2 regions of the Bacillus sp. JZ34 genome follow, and region 1 is predicted to be linked to the other one. Evidence: a T-box and tRNA genes for the amino acid it is inferred to sense, from the RefSeq annotation. Region 1 holds a T-box; the other holds one or more tRNA genes.
What was found. The T-box of region 1 lies ahead of trpS (tryptophan--tRNA ligase). A T-box ahead of a tRNA ligase gene usually reads a tRNA of that ligase, here a tRNA-Trp.

Region 1 (16,043 bases):
TCAATCGGCGACGCCTTTAAAGTCATTCAGCGCGGCGATGCAGATGTCATGATCTCCGGCGGAACGGAAGCCCCGCTTACAAGAATGTCGTTTGCCGGCTTTTCCGCCAATAAAGCGCTCTCCACTAATCCGGATCCGAAAACGGCAAGCCGCCCGTTTGACAAAAACCGCGACGGCTTCGTCATGGGAGAAGGAGCGGGAATCGTCGTTCTTGAGGAGCTTGAGCACGCGTTAAACCGCGGAGCGACAATCTACGCGGAAGTGGTCGGCTACGGATCAACGGGAGACGCCTATCATATCACGGCTCCTGCGCCAAATGGGGAAGGCGGCGTCAGAGCCATGAAAGAAGCGATCAAAGATGCGGGTCTGTCTCCTGATAGCATTGATTATATCAATGCGCACGGAACAAGCACGCCGTACAATGATAAATTTGAAACGATCGCCATTAAAGAAGTGTTCGGAGAGCATGCCTACAAGCTTGCCGTCAGCTCGACAAAATCGATGACAGGGCACTTGCTCGGGGCTGCCGGAGGCATCGAAGCGATTTTCTCCGTCCTTGCCATTAAGGAAGGCATCATTCCTCCGACAATCAATATCGAAACGCCTGATGAAGATTGCGATCTGGACTATGTACCGGATCAAGCCCGCCGCCAGGACGTAAATGTTGTGCTCAGCAACTCGCTCGGTTTCGGCGGACACAACGCAACGCTGATTTTCAAAAAATATGAATAACCGCAATATAAACGGCTGCCATTTTAGATGGTGGCCGTTTTTTTTAGCGTGCATACCATACAGATGAAAAAGGAGTGTGATCTAAATGAGTATAGCAAGCACGTATGAATGGCTTGAACAGGCTTCATCCGTGCGGGAATTGTCAAGCTTTCTCCTGCCGTATTTTAAAGGCGCTTCAAAAGCGGATGCGGCGGCGATTGTCAGCCACCTGCAGACCCACGGCATGTTCCGTTCGTGGACGGACGGCGAGCGTACGATGAAGCAGCTTAAGAAAAACAGCGTATTTCAGCATGTCAGACGGGAAGAACAGCTGCTCTGCAAAAGATGGAATGGGCCGGATGTTCCGATTTTCATCCTGCCGGTCGATGAAAGAAACCGCAAAATCCGCGTCGAATTCGGCTCGAAATCAGGCCTTGCGTTCAGCGACAAATTATTTTTGTTTTTATCGGCCGATCTTCCCCGGTCATCGATTTCTGCGATCATGACGCACGAATATAATCACGTTTGCCGGTTAGAAAATATGCCGAAAGAAGAAAAAAAGATGACGCTGCTTGATACAATCATTCTCGAAGGCATCGCAGAATATGCCGTTTTCGAACGGTTGGGGGAAGCCGAAACAGCTGCATGGACGTCATATTACTCCGAAAAACAGCTTTGTCATTTCCAGGACCGGTTCGTAAAGCCTCATTTCGAGCTGCGCCGACATGATAACCGACTATTCTCCAATATTTTATTTGGAAAAGGTCCTTACCCCGACATGGTCGGATATGCTGTCGGTTACAGTATTGTAAAAAAATATTTATCGGCTCGAAATTTGAAGGTTGCCGACGTTTTATCCTTCCCGTCAGAAGACTTTATAAAGCTATCGCTTTAAAATACTAAAATTATGGGATTAAATTAATATTATTACAAAAAATCAAAAAACTCCTTGCTTTTGTAATGATTATGTAATAATATACAACTATAAAATTTTAAGATAATTCAGTCATATTAAGAAAATTCTAAAAAAGTAATATATTAGTTTTTCGTAATATTTAACTTCTGGTCTATGGAAGGGGAATCTGGATGAGCGCATTGCTGGAAGTCAATGATTTAAAAACTTATTTTTTCAGAAAAAAACAGCCGATACCCGCAGTGGACGGCGTCGATTTTTCAATCAAAAAAGGAGAAACCGTGGCGCTGGTCGGTGAATCGGGATCCGGTAAAAGCATCACGTCTCTGTCTATCATGGGACTCGTCGAGGGCTCGGGCGGAAAGATCATGAACGGTTCCATCAAGCTCGAAGGACGGGATCTCGTTACATACAAAGAACAAGATTTATGCAAGATCCGCGGAAATGAAATCTCGATGATTTTTCAGGAGCCGATGACCTCGCTCAATCCGGTTTTGACGATCGGCGAACAAATCACAGAGGTGCTGATCTATCATAAAAAGCTATCGAAAAAAGAAGCTGCCAAAAAAGCGGTAGAATTATTAAAGCTTGTCGGATTTTCGAGGGCAGGCGAGCTGATGAAAGAATATCCGCACCGCCTGTCGGGCGGCATGAGGCAGAGGGTGATGATCGCCATTGCCTTAAGCTGCAATCCGAAGCTGCTCATCGCGGATGAACCGACTACAGCGCTTGACGTCACCATTCAAGCGCAAGTGCTGGAACTGATGAAAGACCTATGCGACAAATTCGATACCTCCATACTTCTCATTACCCACGATCTCGGCGTTGTGTCCGAAATTGCGGACCGCGTGATCGTCATGTATTGCGGACAAGTTGTTGAAAATGCCACAGTAGATGAACTATTCGATGAACCCCTGCATCCCTACACAAAAGGACTGTTAAACTCCATCCCTGTTATTGAAGGCTCCATTGAAAAATTAACAGCCATTAAAGGAAATGTGCCGACGCCTGACAACCTTCCGGCCGGCTGCCGGTTTGCTCCGAGGTGTCCGAGTGCGGGCGACAAATGCTGGGGCGCGCAGCCGGACTTGAAGACGCGTCCGGACGGCCGGTCTGTCAGATGTTTTTTATATGAGGAGGGAGAATAAGGGATGACTTCATCAGCTGAACCATTACAGCCCGGAGAGGAAATGAACCCGCAAGAATCCCTTCTGGAGCTGAAAGATGTCAAAAAGTACTTTCCGATCCGCTCAGGGATATTTCAGAAAAAAATCGGCGACGTCAAAGCGGTGGACGGCATTAGCTTTTCGCTTAAACGCGGCGAAACACTCGGCATTGTCGGTGAATCGGGCTGCGGAAAGTCGACCGCCGGACGGACGATGATCCGCCTTTATAAACCGACGGCAGGACAGATCTTTTACAAAGGTCGCGACATTTCAAGTTTGTCGGAAGAAGCGTTGAGAAAGAGCGTCCGCAAAAACATCCAGATGGTTTTCCAAGATCCGTTTGCCTCACTGAACCCGAGAAAAACGCTGCGTTCCATCATCAAAGAACCCTTCAACACGCATCATATGTACAATTTCAAAGAGCGCAACGAAAAAGCCGAAGAGCTTTTGGCTAAGGTCGGGCTGCACCCGTCGTTTGCGAACCGCTATCCCCACGAATTTTCCGGAGGGCAGCGCCAGCGGATCGGAATCGCGCGGGCGCTGGCTTTAAATCCGGAGCTTATTATCGCCGATGAACCGGTATCCGCATTGGACGTGTCAATCCAGGCTCAAGTGATCAACCTGATGGAAGAGCTTCAGGAAGAATTCAATCTGACATATTTGTTCATTTCCCATGACTTGAGCGTCGTCCGCCATATCAGCGACAGGGTCGGCGTCATGTATCTCGGCAAAATGATGGAGCTGACAGACAAGCATGAGCTGTACGACAACCCGCTTCATCCATACACGCAGGCGCTTCTGTCCGCCGTTCCCGTCACTAGGAAGAAAGGCGGAACAAAGCGGGAGCGAATCGTTTTAAAAGGCGAGCTGCCGAGTCCCGCCAACCCTCCGAAAGGCTGTGTCTTTCATACGAGGTGTCCGGCCGCAAAAGCGATTTGCGCGGAAGCCGAACCTGCTTTCAAGGAAGTGAAAACAAACCATTTCGTGGCATGTCACCTTTACGAATAAAGGGGAAGGCCGTCACATATTAAATCCTTGAGAGGGGGAATGTCTTCTTTAAAAAACGGGGGTCAATCGGGTGGAAAGAAGGACAACAGTTTAATAAGGGGGAATTCATAAAATGAATAAACGCAAAACAGGATTTTCAATTTTAAGCTTGCTGCTGATCTTATCGATTTTTCTAACGGCCTGCAACAGCGGCGAAGTCGGAGGGGATGAAAAAGAAGGCAAATCTGACGGGAAGCCGCAGCAGGGCGGAGATCTGATTGCTGGATCCACAGGTGAACCGACGCTGTTTAATTCACTGTATTCAACTGATACAGCAAGTTCAGATATTGAAAGACTGATCTACAACACTTTGTTAGACGTTAATGAGAAACTTGAAGTGGAAAACCAACTCGCTGATGAAGTAAAGGAATCGGAGGATGGGTTAACATTCGATGTGAAGCTAAAAGAAGGTGTCAAGTTTCACGACGGTGAAGAAATGACAGCCGACGATGTCGTTTTTACTTACAGCATTCCGATGAGTGATGAATACGTTGGAGAACGCGGCTCAAACTTTAAAATGATAGAGTCTGTCACGAAAAAAGGTAAATATGAAGTGCAGTTTAAATTAAAGAAGCAGGATCCGTATTTTTACAATGTTACACTTGCCAGTTACGGTATTCTGCCTAAGCACATTTTAAAAGATGTCCCAATCAGCAAACTCGGTGAACACGAATTCAATCGAAAGAATCCGATTGGAACAGGACCGTTTAAATTTAAAGAATGGAAAGAAGGACAATATGTAAAGGTTGAGGCTTTTGATGATTATTATGCCGGGCGTCCTCATTTAGATTCGATCACGTATAAAATTATTCCGGATTCAAATGCAGCGCTGTCACAGCTGCAAGCTGGAGATGTCGATTACTTGGTCGTTACACCAGGACCAGACTATAAAACGGCCGAGAAATTTAACAATGTGAAGATGGAAACCGATTTAGGTTTGAATTATACGTATATCGGCTGGAACGAAAGAAATGAGCTGTTTAAGGATAAAAAGGTTCGCCAAGCGCTGACACATGCGCTTGACCGCCAGGCGCTCGTTGACCAAGTTCTAGATGGAGATGGGGAAATCGCGAACATCCCGGAAAGCCCGCTTTCATGGAACTACCCGGATAACAAAGATAAGTTTAAAACGTTTGAATACGATCCAGAGAAAGCAAAAAAACTGCTCAAAGAAGCAGGATGGACAGACTCAGATGGTGATGGGATTTTAGATAAGGACGGCAAAAAGTTTTCTTTCGTTATTAAAACGAACCAAGGAAACAAAACACGGGAAGACCTCGCGGTTGTTGTTCAGCAGCAATTAAAAGAAATTGGGATTCAAGCAAAACCGCAGATTGTTGAATGGAGTGCTTTAATTGAACAAATGAACCCACCGAATTGGGATTTTGATGCGATGATCATGGGCTGGAGCCTTGCTACGTTCCCTGATCAGAGCAACATTTTCCATTCGAAAGAAGCTGAAAAAGGACTAAACTATGTTTGGTATCAAAATGAAAAGCTTGATAAACTGCTGGATGAAGCTAAAACGTTGAAGGACCGTGAAGAATATAAAAAGGCGTATGAAGATATTTACGAAATTCTGGCGGAAGATCAGCCGTATACATTCTTGTATTATACGAATTACCATAGAGCGATGCCTAAAAATATGAAAGGCTACGTATTCCATCCGAAAGAAGATTTCTATAAAGCCGAAGACTGGTGGCTGGATCAAAAATAACGAGAATCCCTTGAGGGAAGTGTAGCTTGCAGCTTCCTTCCCTTCCTTCTTAATGACTTTTAAAAAAGGGGATAAAAAATGATTACATATATCATTCGAAGGACGCTCATGTCGATTCCAATATTATTTGGTATTACAATTTTGTCATTTGCGATTATGAAAGCAGCGCCGGGAGATCCAATGGCATTGATGATGGATCCGACCATCAGCGCGGGAGACCGTGAAAAATTCATTGAAAAATACGGGTTGGATGAACCTGAACACGTTCAATATTTAAAGTGGCTCGGAAATATGGTTCAAGGTGACTTCGGTACTTCAATCGTTAGAAAAGGAACGCCAGTGACTGATTTGATTATGGCGAGGCTGCCGAATACGTTATTGTTAATGCTCGTTTCAACCATTTTGGCTCTCCTCATATCGATCCCGCTTGGAGTGCTTTCAGCTAGGCGGCCATATTCTAAATTGGATTATGGCATCACATTCACATCATTTATCGGTCTTGCTGTCCCAAATTTTTGGCTTGGACTGATTCTAATCATGTTTCTTGCTGTTAATTTAGGATGGTTTCCAACCGGGGGCGTTATGACTCTGAATGCCGATTTTAGTTTATGGGATCGCATTCATCATCTAATTTTGCCTGCATTCGTCCTGGCGACCGCAGATATGGCGGGACTCACCCGCTACACGAGATCGAGCATGCTTGATGTGCTCAGGCAAGACTACATGCGGACAGCGAGAGCAAAGGGTTTTAAAGAAAATCGTGTCGTGTACAAGCATGGGCTTCGAAATGGTTTGCTTCCGGTTATTACGATCTTTGGTCTGATGATTCCTTCTTTCATCGGCGGAGCTGTCGTTACTGAACAGATTTTCAGTTGGCCAGGACTTGGAAAGCTGTTTGTCGACTCTGCTTTCCAGAGGGACTATCCTGTCATTATGGCAATGACGGTTATTTCAGCCACACTTGTTGTCATTGGGAATTTAGTTGCGGATATTCTTTATGCAATGGTCGATCCGCGGATTGAGTATTAATGAAGGAGGGAATTGATTCATGACACAGACAAATCCATCGACACCTTCGCCGGAGATCACATTGCAGGAAAATGTCGCACCAAAGCCCGAGACAATGACAAAAATCTTTTTTGAAAAGTTTTATAAAAACAAGCTGGCGGTAATTGGAGGAGTTTTATTATTTATTATTATCCTATCAGCGATTTTTGCTCCGGTGATCGCTCCATACCCGCCGGAACAGCAAAACCTTCTGAATAAGCTAAAACCGCCAAGTGGTGAACATCTAATGGGAACAGACAAGTTTGGCCGAGATATTTTCAGCCGTTTACTTTATGGGGCTCGGGTTTCTTTACTTGTAGGCTTTGCCTCTGTACTTGGATCGATTACGATAGGTACGGTGGTCGGCGCAATCGCCGGCTACTTTGGCGGAATAATCGACGCTATTATGATGAGACTGGTGGATATTGTATTATCCATACCCGACATCTTTCTGTTAATCACGCTGGTCACCATCTTCCAGCCGGGCATAGATAAACTGATTTTAATATTCGCCTTGACGAGATGGACGACGACAGCGCGCCTTGTCCGGAGCGAGTTTTTGTCCTTGAGGTCGAGGGAGTTCGTCTTGGCGGCGAAAACGATCGGTACAAGAAATTACAAAATCATTTTTTCTCATATCCTTCCGAATGCGATGGGGCCGATTATCGTTGCCGCGACGCTTTCCGTCGGTACCGTAATCCTTGCGGAATCGGCATTAAGCTATCTTGGATTCGGGGTTCAGCCGCCGATGGCAAGCTGGGGAAACATGCTTCAGGATGCACAGAACTTTACGATCATGATCCAGGCGTGGTGGTATCCGCTGTTCCCGGGCCTGATGATCCTGCTCACTGTGCTGTGCTTTAACTTCTTAGGCGACGGACTCCGCGATGCGCTTGATCCGAAGAATATTAAATGATTTATGCAGTGTATTACAGAGGAAATATTTTAACAAAATGGAAGGTCAATAGATTTAGTTTCAATGAATGTATGTAGTGGACATTGAACGAATGTTTCCTGTTAGTCGATAAAGAACACTTTCATAAATGAGGTACCAAAGGGAATATCATTCGTAAATCTTTGGTATCTCACTTTGTTCAAACAGAAGCAGGTCTTCCAACTCCTGAAGATCTTTTGGAACTGTTAGATGAACAAATGGGCGCTGTAGCAAAAAAATAAATCGCTTTGTTAAATGAATAGAGGTTATAACGATGTTAAGCGTATTGAAAAATAAAAACTTTTTATTTTTGATATTAGGGCGTTTGGTAACCAATATTGGGGACAGTATGTATACAGTTGCGGCAATGTGGCTTGTGTTTGATTTATCAAAAAGTACATTTTATTCCGGATTAGCTGGTTTTTTGACGATGTTCCCAACTGTTTTGCAATTTTTAACAGGTCCGATTGTTGATAAAGTCAGATTAAATAAAGTTTTGGTTTGGAGTCAACTCATCCAAGCTATTTTGGTGTTGATTATTCCGCTTTTTTATTTCATTGGATATTTGAACATTTGGATCATCATGATGATTATGCCTCTTATCGTATTCATTGAGCAATTTACTTATCCTGCGCAATCTGCCGCACTGCCTAAAATAATCAAAAGTCAAGATCTAGTTAAAGCAAACTCACTTATGTCATTTTCATATCAAGGTACAGATATTATATTTACTGGTATTGCAGGTATTGTGATTGCTTCGGCAGGAGCTATAAGCATATACTTAGTTGACTCTTTCACTTTTTTGTTAGCGGCGCTGTTTTTTAAGTGCGTAAAATTAGAACAAAAAAATGAGATAGAACATAAGCCCCGATTCCACTTCAAAAAAGTCATACACAATTATACAACGGATATAAAAGAGGGATTTACACTCATTCGTCATTCCCTCATTCCAAAAATCCTCTTGGGCTCGATGATTTCTAACTTCATGCTTAGTGCGACGATTGTGATTTTGCCAAGCTTCTCTTCGATTAGAGGAGGAGAAGAATACTATGGATATTATTTGGCTTCCATGTCATGCGGTTTACTGTTAGGTTCAATATTCGCAACAGTGTTTGGCCGATTCGCGATAGGATCACTTACGATATACGGATTTTTCATTTCAGGGGTTTTATGGAGTATTTCGGCGATCGCCACCTCTTCATACATATCGATTATTTTATTTGGTTTGTCTCAAATATCCATCGGCGTGACAAACGTCATTTTCATGTCCATTTTGCAAAGCATACTGCCGGAAGAGTTTATAGGGAGAGTTTTTTCTTTTATCGCAAGTTTGACAAGCATAGCAGCTCCTTTTGGATCTTTGCTGGGAGGGTTTACCGCGTCATTGATCGGCAGCGATAAGGTTTTCTTTATAGGAGGAATTGCCATGCTGTTTGTATCTGTTTATTGGGTGTTTCAGTCTTCTTTAAGATCAATTCCTTCATCAGAAAAAATAAACGCTAAAGAATACAGCTTTTTTACAAACGTGTTGAATAAATAATGTGTGAATTGCTTCATTCAGTCATCATGATTTTGCCCATTGTCTGGACTCCGCGATACGCTTGATCCGAAGAATATGAAATAAAAAGCTGAGGGATTGCCGCCCTTGGCTTTTTTTTAACGGCAATTGCCATAATCTCATCCGCTTGGAATAAATTCCTGCCCCCTTGCCTATACTGTGGACAACAGTTTTTATTAAAAGTGAGGGGTTAGAAATGTTGTTTCTTCATGATGTGTGGGTGAATTGGTTTGAGGGAGAAGAAAATGGCTACAACGTCTGCCACTTTCATGAATGGCGGAAGGAAGACAGTGTTGAATTGCTTGACCAGGTGCCTTTGTTAAGGGTGTCGTCCGTTTTGTTTCACTACATAGAAAATGATTTGTCAGAGCTTCCGGCCGAATTATTGAACGAGGTTCATCAAAAAGCGTATATTCGTAAAAATCATGAGCGGACACAGCTTGATCATTGTTTCGTCGTAACGGACGGCATTGGTATTCTCGCGGTCGATACGGCCGGTTACACAATACCGGTAAGAAAAAGCCGCCTCATTCCGAGACAGGAGCAGCTCGTTTATGAAATGGTGAAGGACGTTGAAGCGGAAACTTACGAGTTTGCACCAGAGAAGCTGCAATCTTCCAAAGAATACCACATTTTATCTTTATCACCGGAGCATGTCAGAGGATTAACGAGAAAAGAACGCCAGCTCAAACAGCTGCTGTTCATGGCGCTCGATCAGCTCAAAGGGCTCCAAAATCGGGCCGAGATCGCTTATTGGTACACCGAATGGAATCCGTATATGTATGAACAGATCAAGCGCATGACATTTGAAGAAATCTGGGACATGCTTTTCAATGAGACGATCGACGGATGGTCAGACAAACACAGGGACTTTTGTGAAAATTTGATTAAAGGACAGCCGTTTTTTGAAAAGCTTTGGGAAATTGAGAATGAGTCTAAAGTCAACTAAATTAAGAATCAAGACTGCCGGAAGTACGGCGGTCTTTTTATTTGTAAAAGCGAAAATTCTATATTGAAAAATAAAAAATATGAGCTGTCTTTCTGACAAAGCGGTCAATGAAGGACTGGAGACATGTGTTTTGAATCATTTATTATAGAAATATCGTGATCCGGAGGCAAGTGAATGCGGAGCTGCGGCTGTTCTCTATGAAAAACACCTTCCGATTATCGTACAAATCGGAAGGTGTTTTTGGATCAGCGTCTTTTTCGGCCGAGTCCCATCGCGTTTTCCATTTTTTTCAGCATCTTGTTTGCTGTTTGATTTGCGCGTTTGGCGCCTTCGTCCAAAATCCGGTCCAGCTCTTCAGATTCGATCAATTCGTGGTAACGGTCTTGAATCGGTTTCAGCGCGCCGATGACGACTTCGGCAAGGTCTGATTTAAATTCGCCGTAGCCTTTGCCTTCGTATTTTGCTTCAAGCTCTTCGATTGAGGCTTGTCCGAGAATCGAATAGATCGTCAGAAGGTTGGATACACCGGGTTTGTTTTCTTTATCATATTTGACGATTCCGTCGGAATCCGTGACAGCGCTTTTGATTTTTTTCTCAAGCTGTTTTGGTTCGTCGAGCAGGGTGATGAACGCTTTTTGGTTCGGATCTGATTTGCTCATCTTTTTGAGCGGGTCGGCAAGCGACATAATGCGGGCGCCGACCTTCGGTATTTTAACCTCCGGAACCGTAAAAATGTCATTATATTTCTTATTGAAACGCTCCGCCAAGTTCCGGGTTAATTCAAGATGCTGCTTCTGATCTTCTCCGACAGGGACGACGTCTGTTCCATAAAGCAGAATGTCCGCCGCCATTAATGGAGGATATGTCAAAAGCCCGGAGACGACGGCTTCCTTTCCGGCTGATTTATCTTTGTACTGCGTCATGCGCTCAAGCTCGCCGATGTAGGCGACACACTGGAGCATCCATCCCGCCTGGGCGTGTGCAGGCACTTCCGATTGGATAAACAGCGTCGCTTTTTTCGGATCGAGGCCGATCGCCAAATACAGCGCGGCAAGGTTCCGGATGTTCTTTCTCAGCGCGAGCCGGTCCTGTGGGACTGTGATCGCGTGCTGATCGACGATGCAGAAGTAACAGTTGTAGTCATCCTGCAAGTCGACAAACTGCTTCATCGCTCCGATATAGTTGCCGAGGGTGACAGAGCCGCTCGGCTGGATACCGGAAAAAATCGTTTTTTTCATGTGAATCCCTCTTTCCATTTCAAAATAAAAAGGCCCATTCTTCCCTTAAAAGAAAAGGGACGAATGAACCGTGGTGCCACCCTGATTATTTCATTATGCTCAAAATGAAATCGCTCTAGACGTTTGTAACGGAGTCTTCTCCGGCTGAGCCTACTTATCCGTGTTCGGTCAGCTGCTCCGAAGCCCATTCCACATTCGCCATTATCCGCTCCCAGCACCGCGGACTCTCTTTAAATGGGAAGAAATGTGTACTCTTCTTCTTCATCGCATGTTATTCATAATTTTATTATATATAAATTTTAAATGAAAGTCGACAGCCTTGGGGAAAAGAAAACGAATACCGGGCTGAATAAAGTTGGCGCGGCGGCATCTGGTTCGATATAAAGAATGGTTAATGTTATACGTGTAAAACGTTTTAACCTGTAAAACATAAACTTTCCTTTTAATGTGGTTACGCTTTAAAACAGAGAAGTGTATTTGTACATTTGGCAGAAAACCTGACAATCATAAATAGTTTGAATAAAAAAATAATTGAAAATTAATATTGCAATAAATTATTCTATTAATTATAATGAATTTGTTCACCTCGGTGTTACAGGTTTCTTACATAACAAATATTCAGAAAAGACGAAACAGAGGAAAAAGTATGGCAAGTGGGCCTATTACTTTTTTATGATAAATCTGAATGTTCAGGAGTAAGGAACTAAAAAAACAAGAAATTGGGGGGGTTTCTCTTTGAAGAAGCGTTTGTCATTTATCAGTTTAATGCTCATTTTCACACTCGTCCTCAGCGCCTGCGGCTTCGGCTCAAGCTCCGGTGACGGCGGTAAAAAAGACAGCAAAGGGAAAGACACATTAAATGTCAACATTAAAACAGAACCGTTTTCACTACATCCGGGACTCGCAAACGATTCGGTGTCTGCAAACGTGCTTCGTCAGACTTTTGAAGGATTGACGACAATCGGTAAAGATGGAAAGCCGGTTGAAGCGGCAGCCGAAAAAATCGAAGTCAGCGACGACCAAAAAACATACACATTCACGCTCCGCGACGCGAAATGGTCAAATGGAGATCCTGTAACAGCAGAGGATTTTGAATACGCATGGAAATGGGCGCTCGACCCTAAAAACGAATCGCAATATGCGTATCAGCTTTACTACTTAAAAGGCGGAGAAGCAGCGAACACCGGCAAAGGGAAAATTGAAGATGTCGGCGTTAAAGCTGTTAATGATAAGACTTTAAAAGTCGAGCTTGAAAAACCGACACCGTATTTTACTGAACTGACAGCATTCTACACATATATGCCAGTCAATAAAAAGGTAGCAGAGAAGAATGCGAAATGGTACACAAACGCAGATGAGAACTACGTATCTAACGGACCTTTCAAAATGGCGAAATGGAAGCACAGCGGAAACATCGTACTGGAGAAAAACGACCAGTACTGGGATAAAGACGCTGTTAAGCTGAAGAAAATCAATATGGCGATGGTCAACGATCCGAACACTGGTCTGAACATGTACAAAAAAGGCGAGCTAGACTTTGTAGGACAGCCGCTTGACCAGATTTCAACGGATGCGATTCCAAGCCTGAAAAAAGAAGGCCTGAACATTGATCCGTTCGCATCGGTTTACCTGTACAAATTCAACACTGAAGCGGCTCCGCTGAACAATGTCAACATCCGTAAGGCGCTGACATACGCGATCAACCGCGAAGCGATCGTCAAAAACATCACGCAAGCGGAACAGCTGCCTGCGATGGGATTAGTGCCGCCGGCAGTCCACGGCTTTGAGTCAAATAAAGGCTATTTCAAAGACCATGATGTTGATAAGGCGAAAGAATACTTGGAAAAAGGTTTGAAAGAGCTCGGTTTGAAAAAAGCGTCAGACCTTCCGAAAATCACGCTTTCCTTCAACACGGATGAAGCACACCAAAAAATCGCTCAAGCCGTTCAGGAAATGTGGAACAAGGAACTGGGCTTAGATGTCGAATTAGGCAATGAAGAATGGAACGTATACATCGATAAGCTCCATGCAGGAAACTATCAAATCGGCCGTTTAGGCTGGACCGCCGACTTTAACGACGGAATGAACTTCCTTGAAACATACCGCGACAAAGAAGGCGGAAACAATGATACGAACTGGGAAAACGCAAAGTATAAAGAGCTGCTGAATAAAGCATCGAGAGAAACTGATTCAGCGAAACGCATCGAGCTGATGAAAGAAGCAGAAAGCATCATCATGGATGAGCTGCCGGTCGCACCGATCTACTTCTACACAATGCCGTATCTTCATGATGAAAGCTTAAAAGACTTTGTTCTAACTGGTACTGGTGAGATCTATTTCAAAACCGCGCATTTTGAATAAAATTGCATGAAAGTATATGGGGTTTAGACTTCCCCCCATATACTTTTATTTATGAAAAGAAGTTAATAGACTGAATATTCGGAGGTGTGTAAAATTGATTAAATTTTTAGGCCGTCGTCTTGTTTATATGTTAATTTCTCTCTGGGTTATCGTCACAGCTACCTTCTTCCTGATGAGAGCGATACCGGGCGGACCCTTTTCAGGCGAGAGGAAACTTCCCCCTGCAATTGAAGCCAGTCTCAATTCCTACTATGGTTTAGACCAGCCTCTTTTTAAACAATATCTCGATTATTTAGTATCGGTAGCAAAGTGGGATTTCGGGCCGTCATTTAAATATAAGGGACAAACTGTGAACGACTTGATCAGCTCAGGTTTTCCGATTTCTTTTACACTTGGATTGGAAGCGATTTGCCTTGCGCTCGCTTTCGGCGTATTGTTTGGCGTGATCGCCGCGCTGAAGCGAAACAAGTGGCAGGACTACACAGCGATGATCATTGCGGTTGTCGGGATCTCTGTTCCGAACTTCATCATGGCTGCACTTCTTCAATACGTGCTGGCAATGAAGCTGGGCATGTTCCCTGTCGCACAATGGGAGTCATGGGGACATACTGTGCTTCCTGCCATCGCAGTCGCCTCGATGCCGATGGCGTTTATCGCTCGTTTGACGCGTTCGAGCATGCTTGAAGTGCTGAGCAGCGACTATATCCGCACGGCACGTGCAAAAGGTTTGAGCACACCGGCCGTTACGTTTAAGCATGCGATACGAAATGCCATCATGCCGGTTGTTACATATATGGGGCCAATGGCGGCGTCCATTTTGACAGGAACGTTTGTCGTCGAAAAAGTATTCGGTATACCGGGACTCGGCATGCACTTTGTCACCAGCATTACGAACCGAGACTACACGGTGATCATGGGTGTTACCGTCTTCTTCGGGGCAATCTTGCTGCTTTGCGTCTTGATTGTCGATCTTTTATACGGCTTAATTGATCCGCGCATTAAACTGTTTGGCGCTAAGAAAGGGGAGTAATAGGATGCAGCAAATACCAAAAGACATGTTTGAACCTGCAGCTGTTGACCATAGCGAAGCCGAAAAGATCTCAAAGAAAAACCTTTCATTTTGGACAGACGTATTCTTGAGATTTAAAGAAAACAAGCTGGCGCTGTTTGGACTGGTGGTTCTGATCCTGATCGCTCTGATGGCTATTTTCGCGCCGGTATTCTCAAGCTTTCAATATGAAGAAACGGATTTAACGAATGCGAACCAGCCGCCGAGCGGCGAGCACTGGTTTGGAACAGATGACCTTGGAAGGGACGTATTCGTCCGTACATGGGTCGGCGCACGCATCTCGCTGACAATCGGACTGGCTGCCGCGCTGATCGACGTTTTGATCGGTGTGATATGGGGTGCGATATCAGGCATCAGAGGCGGACGTACTGACGAAATTATGATGAGAATTGCAGATGTTTTATGGGCGATTCCTTCCTTATTAATGACGATCCTGCTGCTCGTAGTGATGGGAAAAGGCTTGGTCACGATGATCGTCGCGATGGTTATTACGGGATGGATCAACATGGCGAGAATCGTCCGTGGACAAGTACTCCAGCTCAAAAATCAGGAGTTTGTGCTCGCCTCAAGAACTTTGGGAGCGAAAAACTCGCGCATCATCAGAAAGCACTTGCTGCCCAACATCATGAGCCCGATCTTGGTCACCATGACATTAACCGTGCCTACGGCTATTTTCTATGAAGCGTTTTTAAGCTACCTCGGCCTCGGGGTTCCACAGCCGCTTGCAAGCTGGGGAACGATGGCTACAGACGGTGTGCAGGGATTGGAGTATTACCCGTGGCGCCTGTTCTTCCCGGCTACTTTTATCTGTCTGACCATGTTTGCATTCAACGTTATCGGCGACGGACTGCGCGACGCTTTAGATCCGAAGCTGCGTAAATAAAGGAGTGAGAAAGATGAAACACTTACTTGAAGTGAAAGATTTAGCCATTTCTTTTAAAACATACGCCGGAGAAGTACAGGCGATCCGCGGCGTCAACTTTCATGTTGACAAAGGAGAGACGCTTGCGATCGTCGGAGAATCCGGATCAGGCAAAAGCGTCACTTCGCAGGCGATTATGAAACTGATTCCGATGCCGCCGGGCTATTTTAAAAACGGACAAATTTTATTTGACGGACAAGATCTGGTTCCGAAAACGGAAAAACAAATGCAGTCAATCAGGGGAAAAGAGATCGGCATGATCTTTCAGGATCCGATGACTTCTTTGAACCCGACGATGAAAGTCGGCCGTCAAATCACAGAAGTGCTGTTTAAGCATGAAAAGATCTCAAAAGAAGAGGCCAATAAGCGGGCGGTAGAGCTTCTCAGCCTGGTCGGAATTCCGATGCCTGA
Region 2 (16,043 bases), 370 kb from region 1:
CATTTTCAGAGCCATTCCTGAAAACTCAGCCCGCTTAAATGCGTTGAAGACGGGCGAAATCGACCTAATGGACGGCGTCAATCCGTCTGATATCGAAAGCATCAAAGCAGACGCCAATCTGAAAACATTTGAAAGGCCTTCAATGAACGTCGGGTATCTCGGAATGACGACGACAAGAAAACCATTTGACAATAAGCTGGTCCGCCAGGCGCTGAATCATGCTGTTGATAAACAGGCGATTATCGATTCCTTCTACGGAGGCCTCGCCGAATCTGCCAAAAACCCGCTCCCTCCTTCACTTGAAGGATACAACGATCAGATAAAGGAATATCCGTATGATTTAAAAAAGGCAAAAGAACTCTTAAAAGAAGCCGGATTCCCGGACGGGTTTAAAATGAAGCTTTGGGCAATGCCTGTTCCGCGGCCATATATGCCGGACGGTATGAAAATAGCCGAAGTGATTCAATCAAGCTTCGAAAAAATCGGCGTCAAAGCGGAAATCGTCACTTACGACTGGGCGACGTATTTGGATAAGGTGAGCAAAGGGGAAGCTGACGCGTTTTTGATGGGCTGGACCGGAGACAATGGAGATCCGGACAACTTCATTTATACCCTGCTTGATAAAGATAATATCGGCGGTAACAACTATACGTACTTCAGCAATGACGAGCTTCATGACATCTTAATCGAAGCGCAGTCAGACCCTGACCAAAAGAAGAGAAATAAACTGTATCAAGATGCGCAGGAGCTCCTCCATGAAGAATCGCCTTGGATTCCGCTTGTCCATTCCACGCCGATTTTGGCCGGTTCAAAAGATATCGAAGGATATGCTCCGCATCCGACAGGGAGTGAAGTATTGTCCGGCGTAGAGTTTAAATAGGTGGTGACAGCCATTGCTTGCGTACTGTTTAAAACGGACGGGGATGCTGATCCCCGTTCTCATTGGCATGACACTGGTCGTTTTTTCGATCATCCGCTTTATTCCCGGCAACCCCGCCCAGGTTATTCTCGGCCAGAGGGCGACAAAGGAAGCGGTGCAGCAGCTGACCATCCAGCTCGGCCTTGATCAGCCGTGGTATGTGCAATACGCCAGATATATCGGGGATTTGCTGAAAGGGGATCTCGGGACATCAATCCGCACGGGAGCGGCGATTACGCAAGAAATAAAGCCGTATTTGTTCGCCACTCTCGAGCTTGCTTTTTTCGCGATGCTGATCGCAGTGTTTGTCGGTGTGAATGCCGGAATCATCAGCGCGTGGTTTAAGAATTCGGTATTCGACTATATTGCGATGCTGGTTGCTTTAATTGGCGTGTCGATGCCGATTTTTTGGCTTGGTCTGATGGGCCAGTGGTTCTTTTCGATCGAGCTCGGCTGGCTGCCGACAACGGGAAGGGAGAATGTCAGAAATCCGGTCGAAGCCTTTACTTACATTCATACACTGGACACCCTTTTACACGGAAGATTTGATCAGTTTGCAGAAACCATCCGCCATTTAATTCTGCCGGGAACCGCTCTTGCCACCATTCCCGCCGCGATCATTGCGAGAATTACAAGGGCCAGCATGATAGAGGTGCTGCAGTCCGATTATATCCGCACGGCAAAAGCAAAAGGCGTGCATATGTTTTTCGTTATCTATAAGCACGGTTTAAAAAATGCGTTCATTCCGGTGTTGACCGTCATCGGCCTGCAAACCGGACTTTTACTGGGCGGCGCGATTTTAACGGAGACGATTTTTGCCTGGCCCGGCATCGGCCGGTACATTTATGATGCGATCAGCTACCGCGACTACCCGGTTATCCAATCGGGCATTCTCGTGATCGCCTTCATCTTCGTCATGATTAACTTCATTGTTGATCTGCTGTACGCTGTCATCGATCCGAGAATTAAATATTAGGAGGCGGGAAATGTGGTTGTGCTTCAAAATGAACAGCAGAGGGAGGACGTGAAGGTGCGTTCGCCTTTGGCGGAACATATTCGGCGGTTCTTTGAGCATAAACTGGCTGCCGCCGGCACGATTTTAGTCGCGCTGTTTATCCTGCTGGCCATCTTCGCGCCGCTCATCGCACCCTATGGAATAAACGACCAGTCACTGTCAGACAGGCTTGCCGCTCCGTCTGCTGAACACCTTTTTGGAACGGACGATTTTGGCAGGGATATTTTTTCAAGGGTGCTGTACGGCGCGAGGCTGTCTTTATGGGTCGGCTTTTTCTCCTGTCTGGCATCGGCCTTGGCGGGGACGCTGTTAGGGCTGATCGCCGGTTTTTACGGCAGATGGGCTGATGCGTTGATTTCGCGGCTGTTTGATATCATGCTCGCGTTTCCCAGCATTCTGCTGGCGATCGCCATTGTGGCGATTCTCGGGCCTTCCCTTGAAAATGCCCTGATTGCCATCGCCATCATCAACGTTCCGACGTTTGGCAGGCTCGTTCGTTCAAAAGTGCTCAGCATCAGGCAGGAGGAATATGTCTTATCTGCGCGTGCTGTCGGGATGTCCAATATGAGGATGATGTTTAAACACATTCTTCCCAACAGCATGGCCCCGGTTATCGTTCAAGCGACACTGAATATTGGAACGGCGATTATAGAAGCGGCCGCGCTCGGATTTTTAGGGTTGGGGGCGCAGGCGCCGAACCCGGAGTGGGGAAAAATGCTTGCAGATGCCCGGCCTTATTTGGCGCAGGCCCCGTGGACATTATTTTTTCCGGGATTTGCGATCATGCTGACCGTGCTCGGCTTTAATCTGATGGGAGACGGCCTGCGCGACACCCTTGATCCGAAAATGAAGGAAGGAAAATAAAAAAACCGGTTAACGTATTCGTTAACCGGTTTACTCTTCCTCAACTTCAAGCTCACTGTCTTTTTTGTGGTACGTCTGAAAGCTTGTGAGCAAGGTTTCCAAATGTTCAAGCTGTTCTCGGTATTCTACGGTGCTCGCCATAATGGTCAGCATATTGTAGTCCAACAGTTCTTCTTTCAATTTGTCCTGGTTTTTCAGGAATGATTCGGTCAAGTGCTGTTTGTACACGTCTCCTTCTTCGTGAAGGTCGACGTGATCCTGCGTTTTAATCCTGCCGACGAATCTCATTAAAATTCGCTCGTGCCAATGGAGAAGATAATCAAGCTCTTCGACCAGCGTTTCTTGAAATTCTTCAGGCATATGACAAAACTCGTTTTCAAGCCGGTGCAGTTTTTTCAAAGCATCAAGCGCGCGGTTTGATGCAATGATCGCCTGTCTGAACAGCACGAGCTTTCGCTGTTTTACATATGTGGAACGTTTTAAATAGCTTCTTTCTTCTTTGTAAAGCAAGTAAAGGTGATCGACCTTCATCATTTTTTCTTTCAGCTTTTCAATGTCTTCTTTCAGCATGGAGTGTTCCGTTGTCTTCCGCGTCAACAATCTGATCCATTTAATGACTTCATCTGTATTTTCAACAACATGGCTGACGAGCTTCGTTTCATATTTAGGCGGCAGAAAAATCAGGTTGACCAGGAACGCAGACAATACGCCCAAAATAACCGTTCCGGTTCTCACCAAGGCAAACCATAAAAAGTTGTCGCCGGAGCTCTCCAATATGGCAATAACGGTGACGAGAGCGATCGAAATTGTATTCTCGATCTTCAGCTTCAGGTTGATCGTAATGACGATTACCGCCGTCAATCCGATGATGATCGGACTGGGTTCAAAAATAAGTCCAAAAATAATGGCTGTGGCAGCTCCGATTATGTTCGCCTGCACTTGATCGACAATCGTCAAAAATGAACGATAGATCGAAGGCTGTATCGCGAAGATAGCCGCGATTCCCGCAAAGACAGGAGTCGGAAGGCCGAGCCAAGACGCGAGGTAAAGCGCAAGCGTAATGGCAATGCCTGTTTTGAAAATACGGGCACCAAGTTTCATTAGGCTGTACTTGCATCCCTTTCTATAATAAAATTCGTTCTTTACAGAAAATGAATTGTATTGAACATTCCCTCTCTGTTAATTTGCCAAACAATAAAGTAATATACAGCGATCTTCCGAAATATTCAACCCATTTTTAAGAAAAAACAAATCATTGACAAAAAAGAAAAACAAGCCGGCGGAAAGTGCCTGTTCACCGCGTTCTCAAAGTGCTCCGCATTTGATAAAAAAGAGAGCGGACCCGCTCTCTTTTTATATGCGTTGTTTCAATTGTTTAAATGAGTCATCCACGGCTTTAAGCGTCGCTTTAATGTCCTCTTCCGTGTGCGCGGTGGTGATAAACCATGCTTCATATTTTGAAGGCGCAAGATTGATTCCGCGCTCAAGCATCAGTTTGAAAAAGGCAGCGAACATTTCTCCGTCCGTATTTTCGGCTTGCTCATAGTTTTCGACTTTTTCGTTCGTGAAGTATACGGTGAGCGCGCCTTTTAGACGATTGACAGTGATATTGATGCCATGGGTCTCGGCATGTCCCAGGATACCTTCTTCAAGCATAGCGCCGAGGCGGTCAAGCTTTTCGTATGTGCCTTTTTCTTTCAGCACTTCAAGGCAGGCGATACCTGAGAGGATCGAAGCCGGATTCCCCGCCATCGTGCCCGCTTGATAAGCAGGTCCGAGCGGTGCGACTTGTTCCATAATCTCTTTTTTGCCTCCGTATGCGCCGATTGGCAGGCCGCCGCCGATGATTTTGCCAAGCGCCGTTAAATCAGGTTTGACGCCAAGCAGATCCTGGGCGCCGCCGTACATAAAGCGGAAAGCGGTGATAACTTCATCATAGATGACGAGCGCCCCTGCGTTATGCGTCAGTTCATTGACCTGTTCGAGGAATCCGCTCTTCGGTTCAACGATCCCGAAGTTTCCGACAATCGGTTCAACGAGAACTGCCGCAATATCGTTCCCCCATTTATCGAGCGCTTCCTTATAGCTGTCGATATCATTGAAAGGAACGGTAATCACCTCGTTTGCGATGCTTTTTGGAACCCCGGCGGAATCAGGCGTGCCGAGCGTTGACGGACCTGAACCGGCCGCCACCAGCACAAGATCGGAATGGCCGTGGTAGCAGCCGGCGAACTTGATGATTTTCGTCCTGCCTGTATAGGCCCGGGCGACGCGAATCGTCGTCATCACAGCTTCCGTTCCCGAATTGACGAATCTTACTTTATCCAAGGCAGGCATCGCTTCTTTAAGCATCTTGGCAAATGTCACTTCATGCTTTGTCGGCGTGCCGTAAAGCACCCCGTTCTCAGCAGCTGTTTGAATCGCTTTTGTGATATGCGGGTGAGCGTGACCCGTAATAATCGGTCCGTAGGCGGCAAGGTAGTCTATGTATTTGTTGCCGTCCACATCCCAAAAATAAGCGCCGCTTCCCCTTTCCATCGCGACGGGAGAACCTCCGCCCACCGCTTTATAAGACCTTGAGGGGCTGTTGACGCCTCCGACTATATGTTGAAGAGCTTCTTCATGAAGCTTTTCAGATTGAGTATGCTGCATAATATCCTCCTCATTTCTGCACCTTTTATCTATTTCTATATTGTAACACGAGGCGGACAGAGCGCAAAAAGAAGCCGCCGAACATTTGAACAAGACGGCGCTGTTTTTTATAATGGGGGAAAGCAAGCGATTAAACATAACAGGAGGCAAAACAATGACTGTTGAAATTGGACAAAAGGTGCCTGATATTGAACTGCTGGGTGATCACGGAGAAAAAGTAAAGCTGTCGGATTTTGAAGGAAAGTATGTCGTGCTCTATTTTTACCCGAAAGATATGACGCCGGGATGCACAACGGAAGCGTGCGATTTCAGAGACCGACATGAAAGCTTTGCTGAACTTGATGCCGTCATCATCGGAGTCAGCCCTGACGACCAGACAAGACATGAAAAATTCAAGCAGAAACACGATCTGCCGTTTCTGCTGCTCGTCGATGATGAACACAAGCTCGCTGAAAGCTTTGACGTATGGAAGCTGAAGAAGAATTTCGGCAAGGAATACATGGGTGTTGAACGGTCGACATTCCTGATTGATAAAGAAGGCCGCCTTGTGAAAGAGTGGCGGAAAGTAAAGGTAAAAGACCATGTCGCAGAAGCGCTTCAAGCAGTAAAAGAAATCGCGGAAGCGTAAAGCTCTGGGGGAGGCCGGACTGTATGTTAGTTTGGTCTCTTTTTACGCTCATATTCGTCTGTCTGACCGGACATGCTGATCATATCGGCCTTTTTCGCCTTAAAAATAGCTTTTTCACAGGGATTGGAATTGACAAAGATTCTGATCAGGAGTTACACTAATTATAAACGTTATAATGTAAGAATTTTTTTTAGAAGAGAGGTGCATGACGATGGCTGAACATAACCTGAAAGAAGCGTTGGAAGCGTTGAAGGAAACCGGGGTTCGAATTACTCCTCAACGTCATGCCATTCTGGAATTTCTCGTGAATTCTATGTCTCATCCAACTGCAGATGATATATATAAAGCTCTGGAAGGGAAATTTCCAAACATGAGCGTAGCAACGGTTTACAACAATTTGCGGGTTTTTAAGGAATCAGGGCTCGTTAAGGAATTAACGTACGGAGATTCCTCCAGCCGGTTTGACTTCGTGACATCCGAGCATTATCACGCAATTTGCGAACGCTGTGGGAAAATCGTCGACTTTCATTATCCCGGCCTCGACGAAGTGGAGCAGCTGGCTTCACATGTGACAGGATTCAAAGTCAGTCACCATAGACTGGAGATATACGGTTTATGTCAGGAATGCGACAAGAAAGAAAGCCATTAAAAAGAGCTGGCCGCTTTTTTAACGGTCAGCTTATTTTTGTTGCAGCATTTACTGAGACTTTCGATTATACGATTCGTTAAACTCTTTTCCTTCGAGGTTTTTATCCAGTGTCAGAGGCTCCCTGCAATGCATGCACATATCGACCCGGCCTAAAATCTTGGTCGGTTTTTCACAGTTTGGACAGACGACTTGAACCGCTTTCGTTGAAAGCATGCCGATCCAAAAATAAACCGCTGTGCTCAACAAGATAGACAATACCCCCAAGATCATAAACACCGACATCAAGAGGATCGAGGACCTAAAGAAGATCCCGACATACATAATAATGAAGCCTATAAATACAAGGCTTAACGCAAACGTTCTGATTTTGTTGATTTTGCTAGAGTATTTTGCCATATCCATCCCCCTGTCTCTAATATAGCATAGAAAAGATGTGTTATTCTTTAATTAAAACGAATCAATTGGAAAATTTCTATAGAGAGTTTTGGGGAAATTGATTATAATAATTCAATGTGTTTTCAAAATAAAGGAGTTTTTATTGGCTCGTAGAAATAGGTAGAAACAAAGAGAGAAGCTTTTAGAGCAACGCATTTACATCGTATTGGAGGAATGGTGATGGAAAATCTTCTCCGTCCGATTTACCAAGAAAGAGCAAGCCGCCCTGACACACTCGCTGTCATGCTGATTGAGAGGAGAAATCAAACCTCATCTGCGACAGATAATTTTGATGCGGCATTGTTGATTATCGTTAATAAGGCTGAAGACCCTGTATTCGTGAAGCATTATGAGTTCGACGGAAAAACGGCTTCTCTTCATATTATTTCTGTTGAACAGCTTCAGGAATGGATTTTGCTCGGAACAAATAGAAGAATCATAGACTGGGTCCTCAATGGAAAGGTGCTTTTCGACCGAAACGAATTTATCGCCAAGCTGATTGAGCAGCTCAATACATTTCCGTTTTCAGAAAGAAAACTAAAAATCGGACTTGAATACGGGAAATTAATCAGAAGATATATAGAAGGAAAATCGTTTTTTGAAGACGGTCAATTTTTGGACGCCTACAATTCCATCGTGCACGCCCTCCATCATTTGGCCAGAATCGAAGTGATCGATAAAGGTTTTCACCCAGAAGTTACGGTATGGAACCAAGTCCGCCACATGGAGCCTCAGGTTTATAAATTGTATAAGGAATTAATTGAGAGCAATGAAAGCTTGCAAAAACGGCTTGAGTTATTATTCCTCGCAAGCGATTTTCTCATTCATTCAAAAGCCGAAATCGGGGCCGCACATATTCTCAATGTCATGGATGAAAAAGAGGTTTGGCAATTTGCCGATCTTCTCAAGCATCCGGATCTCAAGTATTTCACGGCAGACCTGGGAGTCATACTGGAGTTCTTGGCTGAAAAGGACTTAGTCGGAGTCAAGCCGATTGAGACAAAGGGCCAAAAGATTTTTCACCGAGGATATTTTATCAAAAAAAGTGTTGACACTAATTTATAACGGTGATATATTATTAAGCGTCGCTGTTAGCGGAACGGTTTTTGAACTGAAAGCAGCAGCGACGAAAAAACAAAAAAACATTTGACACTCCTTGTTGAAAATGTTATACTAATAAAGTCGCTTCGGACAGGAGCGGAAATGATCTTTGAAAACTAAACAAGACAAAACGTACCTGTTAATTCATTAAATAAATCGCACATTTTGTGCGTAGTCATTATCAAACTTCATGGAGAGTTTGATCCTGGCTCAGGACGAACGCTGGCGGCGTGCCTAATACATGCAAGTCGAGCGGACAGATGGGAGCTTGCTCCCTGATGTTAGCGGCGGACGGGTGAGTAACACGTGGGTAACCTGCCTGTAAGACTGGGATAACTCCGGGAAACCGGGGCTAATACCGGATGCTTGATTGAACCGCATGGTTCAATTATAAAAGGTGGCTTTTAGCTACCACTTACAGATGGACCCGCGGCGCATTAGCTAGTTGGTGAGGTAACGGCTCACCAAGGCGACGATGCGTAGCCGACCTGAGAGGGTGATCGGCCACACTGGGACTGAGACACGGCCCAGACTCCTACGGGAGGCAGCAGTAGGGAATCTTCCGCAATGGACGAAAGTCTGACGGAGCAACGCCGCGTGAGTGATGAAGGTTTTCGGATCGTAAAACTCTGTTGTTAGGGAAGAACAAGTACCGTTCGAATAGGGCGGTACCTTGACGGTACCTAACCAGAAAGCCACGGCTAACTACGTGCCAGCAGCCGCGGTAATACGTAGGTGGCAAGCGTTGTCCGGAATTATTGGGCGTAAAGCGCGCGCAGGCGGTTTCTTAAGTCTGATGTGAAAGCCCCCGGCTCAACCGGGGAGGGTCATTGGAAACTGGGGAACTTGAGTGCAGAAGAGGAGAGTGGAATTCCACGTGTAGCGGTGAAATGCGTAGAGATGTGGAGGAACACCAGTGGCGAAGGCGACTCTCTGGTCTGTAACTGACGCTGAGGCGCGAAAGCGTGGGGAGCGAACAGGATTAGATACCCTGGTAGTCCACGCCGTAAACGATGAGTGCTAAGTGTTAGAGGGTTTCCGCCCTTTAGTGCTGCAGCAAACGCATTAAGCACTCCGCCTGGGGAGTACGGTCGCAAGACTGAAACTCAAAGGAATTGACGGGGGCCCGCACAAGCGGTGGAGCATGTGGTTTAATTCGAAGCAACGCGAAGAACCTTACCAGGTCTTGACATCCTCTGACAACCCTAGAGATAGGGCTTCCCCTTCGGGGGCAGAGTGACAGGTGGTGCATGGTTGTCGTCAGCTCGTGTCGTGAGATGTTGGGTTAAGTCCCGCAACGAGCGCAACCCTTGATCTTAGTTGCCAGCATTCAGTTGGGCACTCTAAGGTGACTGCCGGTGACAAACCGGAGGAAGGTGGGGATGACGTCAAATCATCATGCCCCTTATGACCTGGGCTACACACGTGCTACAATGGGCAGAACAAAGGGCAGCGAAGCCGCGAGGCTAAGCCAATCCCACAAATCTGTTCTCAGTTCGGATCGCAGTCTGCAACTCGACTGCGTGAAGCTGGAATCGCTAGTAATCGCGGATCAGCATGCCGCGGTGAATACGTTCCCGGGCCTTGTACACACCGCCCGTCACACCACGAGAGTTTGTAACACCCGAAGTCGGTGAGGTAACCTTTTGGAGCCAGCCGCCGAAGGTGGGACAGATGATTGGGGTGAAGTCGTAACAAGGTAGCCGTATCGGAAGGTGCGGCTGGATCACCTCCTTTCTAAGGATATTATACGGAATATAAGACCTTGCGGTCTTATAGACAGGTGCGTTTAGATCTTGTTTAGTTTTGAAGGATCATTCCTTCAGACATAGGAGACACCTGCTAAATGCGCCACATCCTGTGGCAACGCATGTGTTAGCACCTCCTGTGCGTTGTTCTTTGAAAACTAGATAACAGTAGACATCACATTCAATTAGTAAGCAAGATATCACGTAGTGATTCTTTTTAACGGTTAAGTTAGAAAGGGCGCACGGTGGATGCCTTGGCACTAGGAGCCGATGAAGGACGGGACGAACACCGATATGCTTCGGGGAGCTGTAAGCAAGCTTTGATCCGGAGATTTCCGAATGGGGAAACCCACTGCTCGTAATGGAGCAGTATCCATATCTGAATTCATAGGATATGAGAAGGCAGACCCGGGGAACTGAAACATCTAAGTACCCGGAGGAAGAGAAAGCAAATGCGATTCCCTGAGTAGCGGCGAGCGAAACGGGAACAGCCCAAACCAAGAGGCTTGCCTCTTGGGGTTGTAGGACACTCTGTACGGAGTTACAAAAGAACGAGGTAGATGAAGAGGCCTGGAAAGGCCCGCCATAGGAGGTAACAGCCCTGTAGTCAAAACTTCGTTCTCTCCTGAGTGGATCCTGAGTACGGCGGAACACGTGAAATTCCGTCGGAATCCGGGAGGACCATCTCCCAAGGCTAAATACTCCCTAGTGACCGATAGTGAACCAGTACCGTGAGGGAAAGGTGAAAAGCACCCCGGAAGGGGAGTGAAAGAGATCCTGAAACCGTGTGCCTACAAGTAGTCAGAGCCCGTTAACGGGTGATGGCGTGCCTTTTGTAGAATGAACCGGCGAGTTACGATCCCGTGCAAGGTTAAGTTTGAAAAGACGGAGCCGCAGCGAAAGCGAGTCTGAATAGGGCGCATGAGTACGTGGTCGTAGACCCGAAACCAGGTGATCTACCCATGTCCAGGGTGAAGTTCAGGTAACACTGAATGGAGGCCCGAACCCACGCACGTTGAAAAGTGCGGGGATGAGGTGTGGGTAGGGGTGAAATGCCAATCGAACCTGGAGATAGCTGGTTCTCTCCGAAATAGCTTTAGGGCTAGCCTCAAGGTAAGAGTCTTGGAGGTAGAGCACTGATTGGACTAGGGGCCCCTACCGGGTTACCGAATTCAGTCAAACTCCGAATGCCAAAGACTTATCCTTGGGAGTCAGACTGCGAGTGATAAGATCCGTAGTCGAAAGGGAAACAGCCCAGACCGCCAGCTAAGGTCCCAAAGTATACGTTAAGTGGAAAAGGATGTGGAGTTGCTTAGACAACCAGGATGTTGGCTTAGAAGCAGCCACCATTTAAAGAGTGCGTAATAGCTCACTGGTCGAGTGACTCTGCGCCGAAAATGTACCGGGGCTAAACGTATCACCGAAGCTGCGGACTGTTCTTACGAACAGTGGTAGGAGAGCGTTCTAAGGGCTGTGAAGCGAGACCGGAAGGACTCGTGGAGCGCTTAGAAGTGAGAATGCCGGTATGAGTAGCGAAAGAGGGGTGAGAATCCCCTCCACCGAATGCCTAAGGTTTCCTGAGGAAGGCTCGTCCGCTCAGGGTTAGTCGGGACCTAAGCCGAGGCCGAAAGGCGTAGGCGATGGACAACAGGTTGATATTCCTGTACCACCTCCTCACCATTTGAGCAATGGGGGGACGCAGGAGGATAGGGTAAGCGCGGTATTGGATATCCGCGTCCAAGCAGTTAGGCTGGGAAATAGGCAAATCCGTTTCCCGTAAGGCTGAGCTGTGATGGCGAGCGAAATATAGTAGCGAAGTTCCTGATTCCACACTGCCAAGAAAAGCCTCTAGCGAGGTGAGAGGTGCCCGTACCGCAAACCGACACAGGTAGGCGAGGAGAGAATCCTAAGGTGATCGAGAGAACTCTCGTTAAGGAACTCGGCAAAATGACCCCGTAACTTCGGGAGAAGGGGTGCTCTGTTAGGGTGCAAGCCCGAGAGAGCCGCAGTGAATAGGCCCAGGCGACTGTTTAGCAAAAACACAGGTCTCTGCGAAGCCGTAAGGCGAAGTATAGGGGCTGACGCCTGCCCGGTGCTGGAAGGTTAAGAGGAGCGCTTAGCGTAAGCGAAGGTGCGAATTGAAGCCCCAGTAAACGGCGGCCGTAACTATAACGGTCCTAAGGTAGCGAAATTCCTTGTCGGGTAAGTTCCGACCCGCACGAAAGGCGCAACGATCTGGGCACTGTCTCAACGAGAGACTCGGTGAAATTATAGTACCTGTGAAGATGCAGGTTACCCGCGACAGGACGGAAAGACCCCGTGGAGCTTTACTGCAGCCTGATATTGAATGTTGGTACAGCTTGTACAGGATAGGTAGGAGCCTTGGAAACCGGAGCGCCAGCTTCGGTGGAGGCATCGGTGGGATACTACCCTGGCTGTATTGACCTTCTAACCCGCCGCCCTTATCGGGCGGGGAGACAGTGTCAGGTGGGCAGTTTGACTGGGGCGGTCGCCTCCTAAAAGGTAACGGAGGCGCCCAAAGGTTCCCTCAGAATGGTTGGAAATCATTCGCAGAGTGTAAAGGCACAAGGGAGCTTGACTGCGAGACCTACAAGTCGAGCAGGGACGAAAGTCGGGCTTAGTGATCCGGTGGTTCCGCATGGAAGGGCCATCGCTCAACGGATAAAAGCTACCCCGGGGATAACAGGCTTATCTCCCCCAAGAGTCCACATCGACGGGGAGGTTTGGCACCTCGATGTCGGCTCATCGCATCCTGGGGCTGTAGTCGGTCCCAAGGGTTGGGCTGTTCGCCCATTAAAGCGGTACGCGAGCTGGGTTCAGAACGTCGTGAGACAGTTCGGTCCCTATCCGTCGCGGGCGCAGGAAATTTGAGAGGAGCTGTCCTTAGTACGAGAGGACCGGGATGGACGCACCGCTGGTGTACCAGTTGTTCTGCCAAGGGCATCGCTGGGTAGCTATGTGCGGACGGGATAAGTGCTGAAAGCATCTAAGCATGAAGCCCCCCTCAAGATGAGATTTCCCATTCCGCAAGGAAGTAAGATCCCTGAAAGATGATCAGGTTGATAGGTCTGAGGTGGAAGTGTGGCGACACATGGAGCTGACAGATACTAATCGATCGAGGACTTAACCTAAATGTTTGTGAATCGTCTGACCGTTATCTAGTTTTGAGAGAATAATTTCTCGAAAAATGCACTTGCATTTTTTCAAATACATAGTATAATGATCTTTGTCACTAAATTGTCTGGTGATGATGGCGAAGAGGTCACACCCGTTCCCATGCCGAACACGGAAGTTAAGCTCTTCAGCGCCGATGGTAGTTGGGGGATTCCCCCTGCGAGAGTAGGACATCGCCAGGCAGGCATTATTCCGCAGTAGCTCAGTGGTAGAGCTATCGGCTGTTAACCGATCGGTCGCAGGTTCGAATCCTGCCTGCGGAGCCATTTATTGGAGAGCTGTCCGAGTGGTCGAAGGAGCACGATTGGAAATCGTGTAGGCGGCCAACGCCGTCTCAAGGGTTCGAATCCCTTGCTCTCCGCCACTTTAAATACATCTGGCCCGTTGGTCAAGTGGTTAAGACACCGCCCTTTCACGGCGGTAACACGGGTTCGAATCCCGTACGGGTCACCATTCTTTTTGGACAGCACGCTAAAAAGCATCAGGTTTACACCGAAGCTTTTTAAAGGAAGGCATGCTAAGATCGCAACGTCCTGTTGCAACGCATGCACTTGTACGTCCTGTACTTCGGAGGATTAGCTCAGCTGGGAGAGCATCTGCCTTACAAGCAGAGGGTCGGCGGTTCGATCCCGTCATCCTCCACCATTTCTATGAAAATCATATTATCGCGGGGTGGAGCAGTTCGGTAGCTCGTCGGGCTCATAACCCGAAGGTCGCAGGTTCAAATCCTGCCCCCGCAACCAAATTAAATTCATTGTCAAAATGGTCCGGTAGTTCAGTTGGTTAGAATGCCTGCCTGTCACGCAGGAGGTCGCGGGTTCGAGTCCCGTCCGGACCGCCATTTAAATAAAGGCTCGGTAGCTCAGTTGGTAGAGCAACGGACTGAAAATCCGTGTGTCGGCGGTTCGATTCCGTCCCGAGCCACCATTTGCCGGTCTAGCTCAATTGGTAGAGCAACTGACTTGTAATCAGTAGGTTGGGGGTTCAAGTCCTCTGGCCGGCACTGTTTTGGAGGGGTAGCGAAGTGGCTAAACGCGGCGGACTGTAAATCCGCTCCCTCAGGGTTCGGCGGTTCGAATCCGTCCCCCTCCACCATGTTTTTAGGGGCATAGTTTAACGGTAGAACAGAGGTCTCCAAAACCTCCGGTGTGGGTTCGATTCCTACTGCCCCTGCCAATTTTAATTCACAATTTATGGCGGTTGTGGCGAAGTGGTTAACGCACCAGATTGTGGCTCTGGCACTCGTGGGTTCGATTCCCATCAATCGCCCTTCATATTGGGCTATAGCCAAGCGGTAAGGCAACGGACTTTGACTCCGTCATGCGCTGGTTCGAATCCAGCTAGCCCAGTTTTCATCTTTCTTTATCATCCTGCATATGATAAGATGAATATTAGTTAAAATGCGGAAGTAGTTCAGTGGTAGAACACCACCTTGCCAAGGTGGGGGTCGCGGGTTCGAATCCCGTCTTCCGCTCCAATTCTTAAAATGATGGCGGCATAGCCAAGTGGTAAGGCAGAGGTCTGCAAAACCTTTATCCCCGGTTCGAATCCGGGTGTCGCCTTATTTGCCTCGTGCCGGGGTGGTGGAATTGGCAGACACACAGGACTTAAAATCCTGCGGTAGGTGACTACCGTGCCGGTTCAAGTCCGGCCCTCGGCACCATTGATCACACACATGCCGGTGTGGCGGAATTGGCAGACGCGCACGACTCAAAATCGTGTTCCTTCGGGAGTGTCGGTTCGACCCCGACCACCGGTATCACTAATCATCGTATTGCCAAACGATGAAAGAGCGTTCCTTATAAAGGGAACGCTCTTTTTATTTATTCTTTATCTTTGAACAAGTCCGTAAGAATTTTTTCTTAAGGACTGCGAGCTCTGGAAGCTACGAGAACATACCGTGAGATATTATCGAAATGAGCTTAATAAGGTGCAGAAACTTTTACAGGAGCAAAATGTATGTGGCGACCCCTAGTCGATGACAGAGGAGCATATAATGCTATCTTATTCTCTCGAAATAAACTGTGTAAGTAAAAGTTGTGTCCGCTCTTTTACTCACACAGTTTATTTTACATTCCTAAAAAAGACGCAAAATCGGCGTCTATAAATTAAATTTTATTCCAAGTATCGGTATTGATTGCTGCTTATAATTTAATTCTATACTAAACAGCTTACTTTTCTGTATCTAACTTCTTCATTTCTTCAAACCATGACTCAAAAATATCATCGGGTAACAGTTCGTCATCATTTGAATAAACTAAATCATATCTGTAATTGCCTTTCAAACTGTTTTGTTTAACATTGTAAATTAACTTTATTTCTGTAGGCATCTCCTGACTAAATTCAGTACATACCTTATGGATTTCCTTTAAATTTTTTAACCCGATATCTAAAACAGCTTCTTGACGATTTTCTGATGTATCGTATTTTTCATTCTCTTTTACCGCGTCGTTAAGTTTGTGCTTGTAAACCAACTTACCATTTATTTTATAAAATACATCAAAGGAATACATTTCAGGTTCATATGAGCAATAAATATAAATGGCATCAGCCTGATTTTCGACATACTCAAGACAAATGGCGACCATATCTGTTTGTAATTCAGATAAATAATCTTCAAATGTTTTAGTCATATAACCACTCCTAGTTCTCTAAAGTTACTTTCTTCAAGTTACCATCTATACTGTATTTTATGTCAAAACTCTTTGGTCTAGGATTGTTCCCATCATAATTAATTTTAACATTAACGGCTACTTTTTTCTTTTCAGATATCGCTTTAGCCCATTTGTTTTCTAATCTCTTGTATTTACTCTGGTTAATGTTACTGGACTGCGAAA

Region 2: it has a tRNA-Trp gene. The T-box ahead of trpS (tryptophan--tRNA ligase) is inferred to sense a tRNA for this amino acid. The anticodon was not compared.

The regions. Positions count from the first base shown of each region.
Region 1 is NZ_CP096403.1:3,039,619-3,055,661, reverse strand. It holds gene fabF (beta-ketoacyl-ACP synthase II) at 1-732, shown strand, start outside; gene M1D90_RS15515 (DUF2268 domain-containing protein) at 818-1,606, shown strand; gene M1D90_RS15510 (ABC transporter ATP-binding protein) at 1,798-2,772, shown strand; gene M1D90_RS15505 (ABC transporter ATP-binding protein) at 2,815-3,798, shown strand; gene M1D90_RS15500 (peptide-binding protein) at 3,911-5,554, shown strand; gene M1D90_RS15495 (ABC transporter permease) at 5,633-6,583, shown strand; gene opp4C (oligopeptide ABC transporter permease) at 6,603-7,517, shown strand; gene M1D90_RS15485 (MFS transporter) at 7,810-9,075, shown strand; gene M1D90_RS15480 (YjbA family protein) at 9,290-10,042, shown strand; gene trpS (tryptophan--tRNA ligase) at 10,288-11,280, opposite strand; T-box leader at 11,333-11,554, opposite strand; gene M1D90_RS15470 (peptide ABC transporter substrate-binding protein) at 12,016-13,641, shown strand; gene M1D90_RS15465 (ABC transporter permease) at 13,736-14,671, shown strand; gene M1D90_RS15460 (ABC transporter permease) at 14,676-15,593, shown strand; gene M1D90_RS15455 (ABC transporter ATP-binding protein) at 15,607-16,043, shown strand, end outside.
Region 2 is NZ_CP096403.1:3,409,138-3,425,180, reverse strand. It holds gene M1D90_RS17530 (ABC transporter substrate-binding protein) at 1-880, shown strand, start outside; gene M1D90_RS17525 (ABC transporter permease) at 894-1,895, shown strand; gene M1D90_RS17520 (ABC transporter permease) at 1,908-2,798, shown strand; gene M1D90_RS17515 (FUSC family protein) at 2,829-3,899, opposite strand; gene M1D90_RS17510 (glutamate-1-semialdehyde 2,1-aminomutase) at 4,152-5,450, opposite strand; gene bcp (thioredoxin-dependent thiol peroxidase) at 5,605-6,078, shown strand; gene perR (peroxide-responsive transcriptional repressor PerR) at 6,290-6,727, shown strand; gene M1D90_RS17495 (YgzB family protein) at 6,776-7,123, opposite strand; gene M1D90_RS17490 (nucleotidyltransferase-like protein) at 7,343-8,227, shown strand; rRNA gene M1D90_RS17485 (16S ribosomal RNA) at 8,451-10,000, shown strand; rRNA gene M1D90_RS17480 (23S ribosomal RNA) at 10,234-13,163, shown strand; rRNA gene rrf (5S ribosomal RNA) at 13,273-13,388, shown strand; tRNA gene M1D90_RS17470 (tRNA-Asn) at 13,398-13,472, shown strand; tRNA gene M1D90_RS17465 (tRNA-Ser) at 13,479-13,570, shown strand; tRNA gene M1D90_RS17460 (tRNA-Glu) at 13,585-13,659, shown strand; tRNA gene M1D90_RS17455 (tRNA-Val) at 13,776-13,851, shown strand; tRNA gene M1D90_RS17450 (tRNA-Met) at 13,873-13,949, shown strand; tRNA gene M1D90_RS17445 (tRNA-Asp) at 13,971-14,047, shown strand; tRNA gene M1D90_RS17440 (tRNA-Phe) at 14,058-14,133, shown strand; tRNA gene M1D90_RS17435 (tRNA-Thr) at 14,137-14,209, shown strand; tRNA gene M1D90_RS17430 (tRNA-Tyr) at 14,217-14,301, shown strand; tRNA gene M1D90_RS17425 (tRNA-Trp) at 14,309-14,382, shown strand; tRNA gene M1D90_RS17420 (tRNA-His) at 14,403-14,475, shown strand; tRNA gene M1D90_RS17415 (tRNA-Gln) at 14,484-14,555, shown strand; tRNA gene M1D90_RS17410 (tRNA-Gly) at 14,609-14,683, shown strand; tRNA gene M1D90_RS17405 (tRNA-Cys) at 14,698-14,768, shown strand; tRNA gene M1D90_RS17400 (tRNA-Leu) at 14,781-14,869, shown strand; tRNA gene M1D90_RS17395 (tRNA-Leu) at 14,884-14,965, shown strand; gene M1D90_RS17390 (DUF600 domain-containing protein) at 15,378-15,839, opposite strand; gene M1D90_RS17385 (DNA/RNA non-specific endonuclease) at 15,850-16,043, opposite strand, start outside.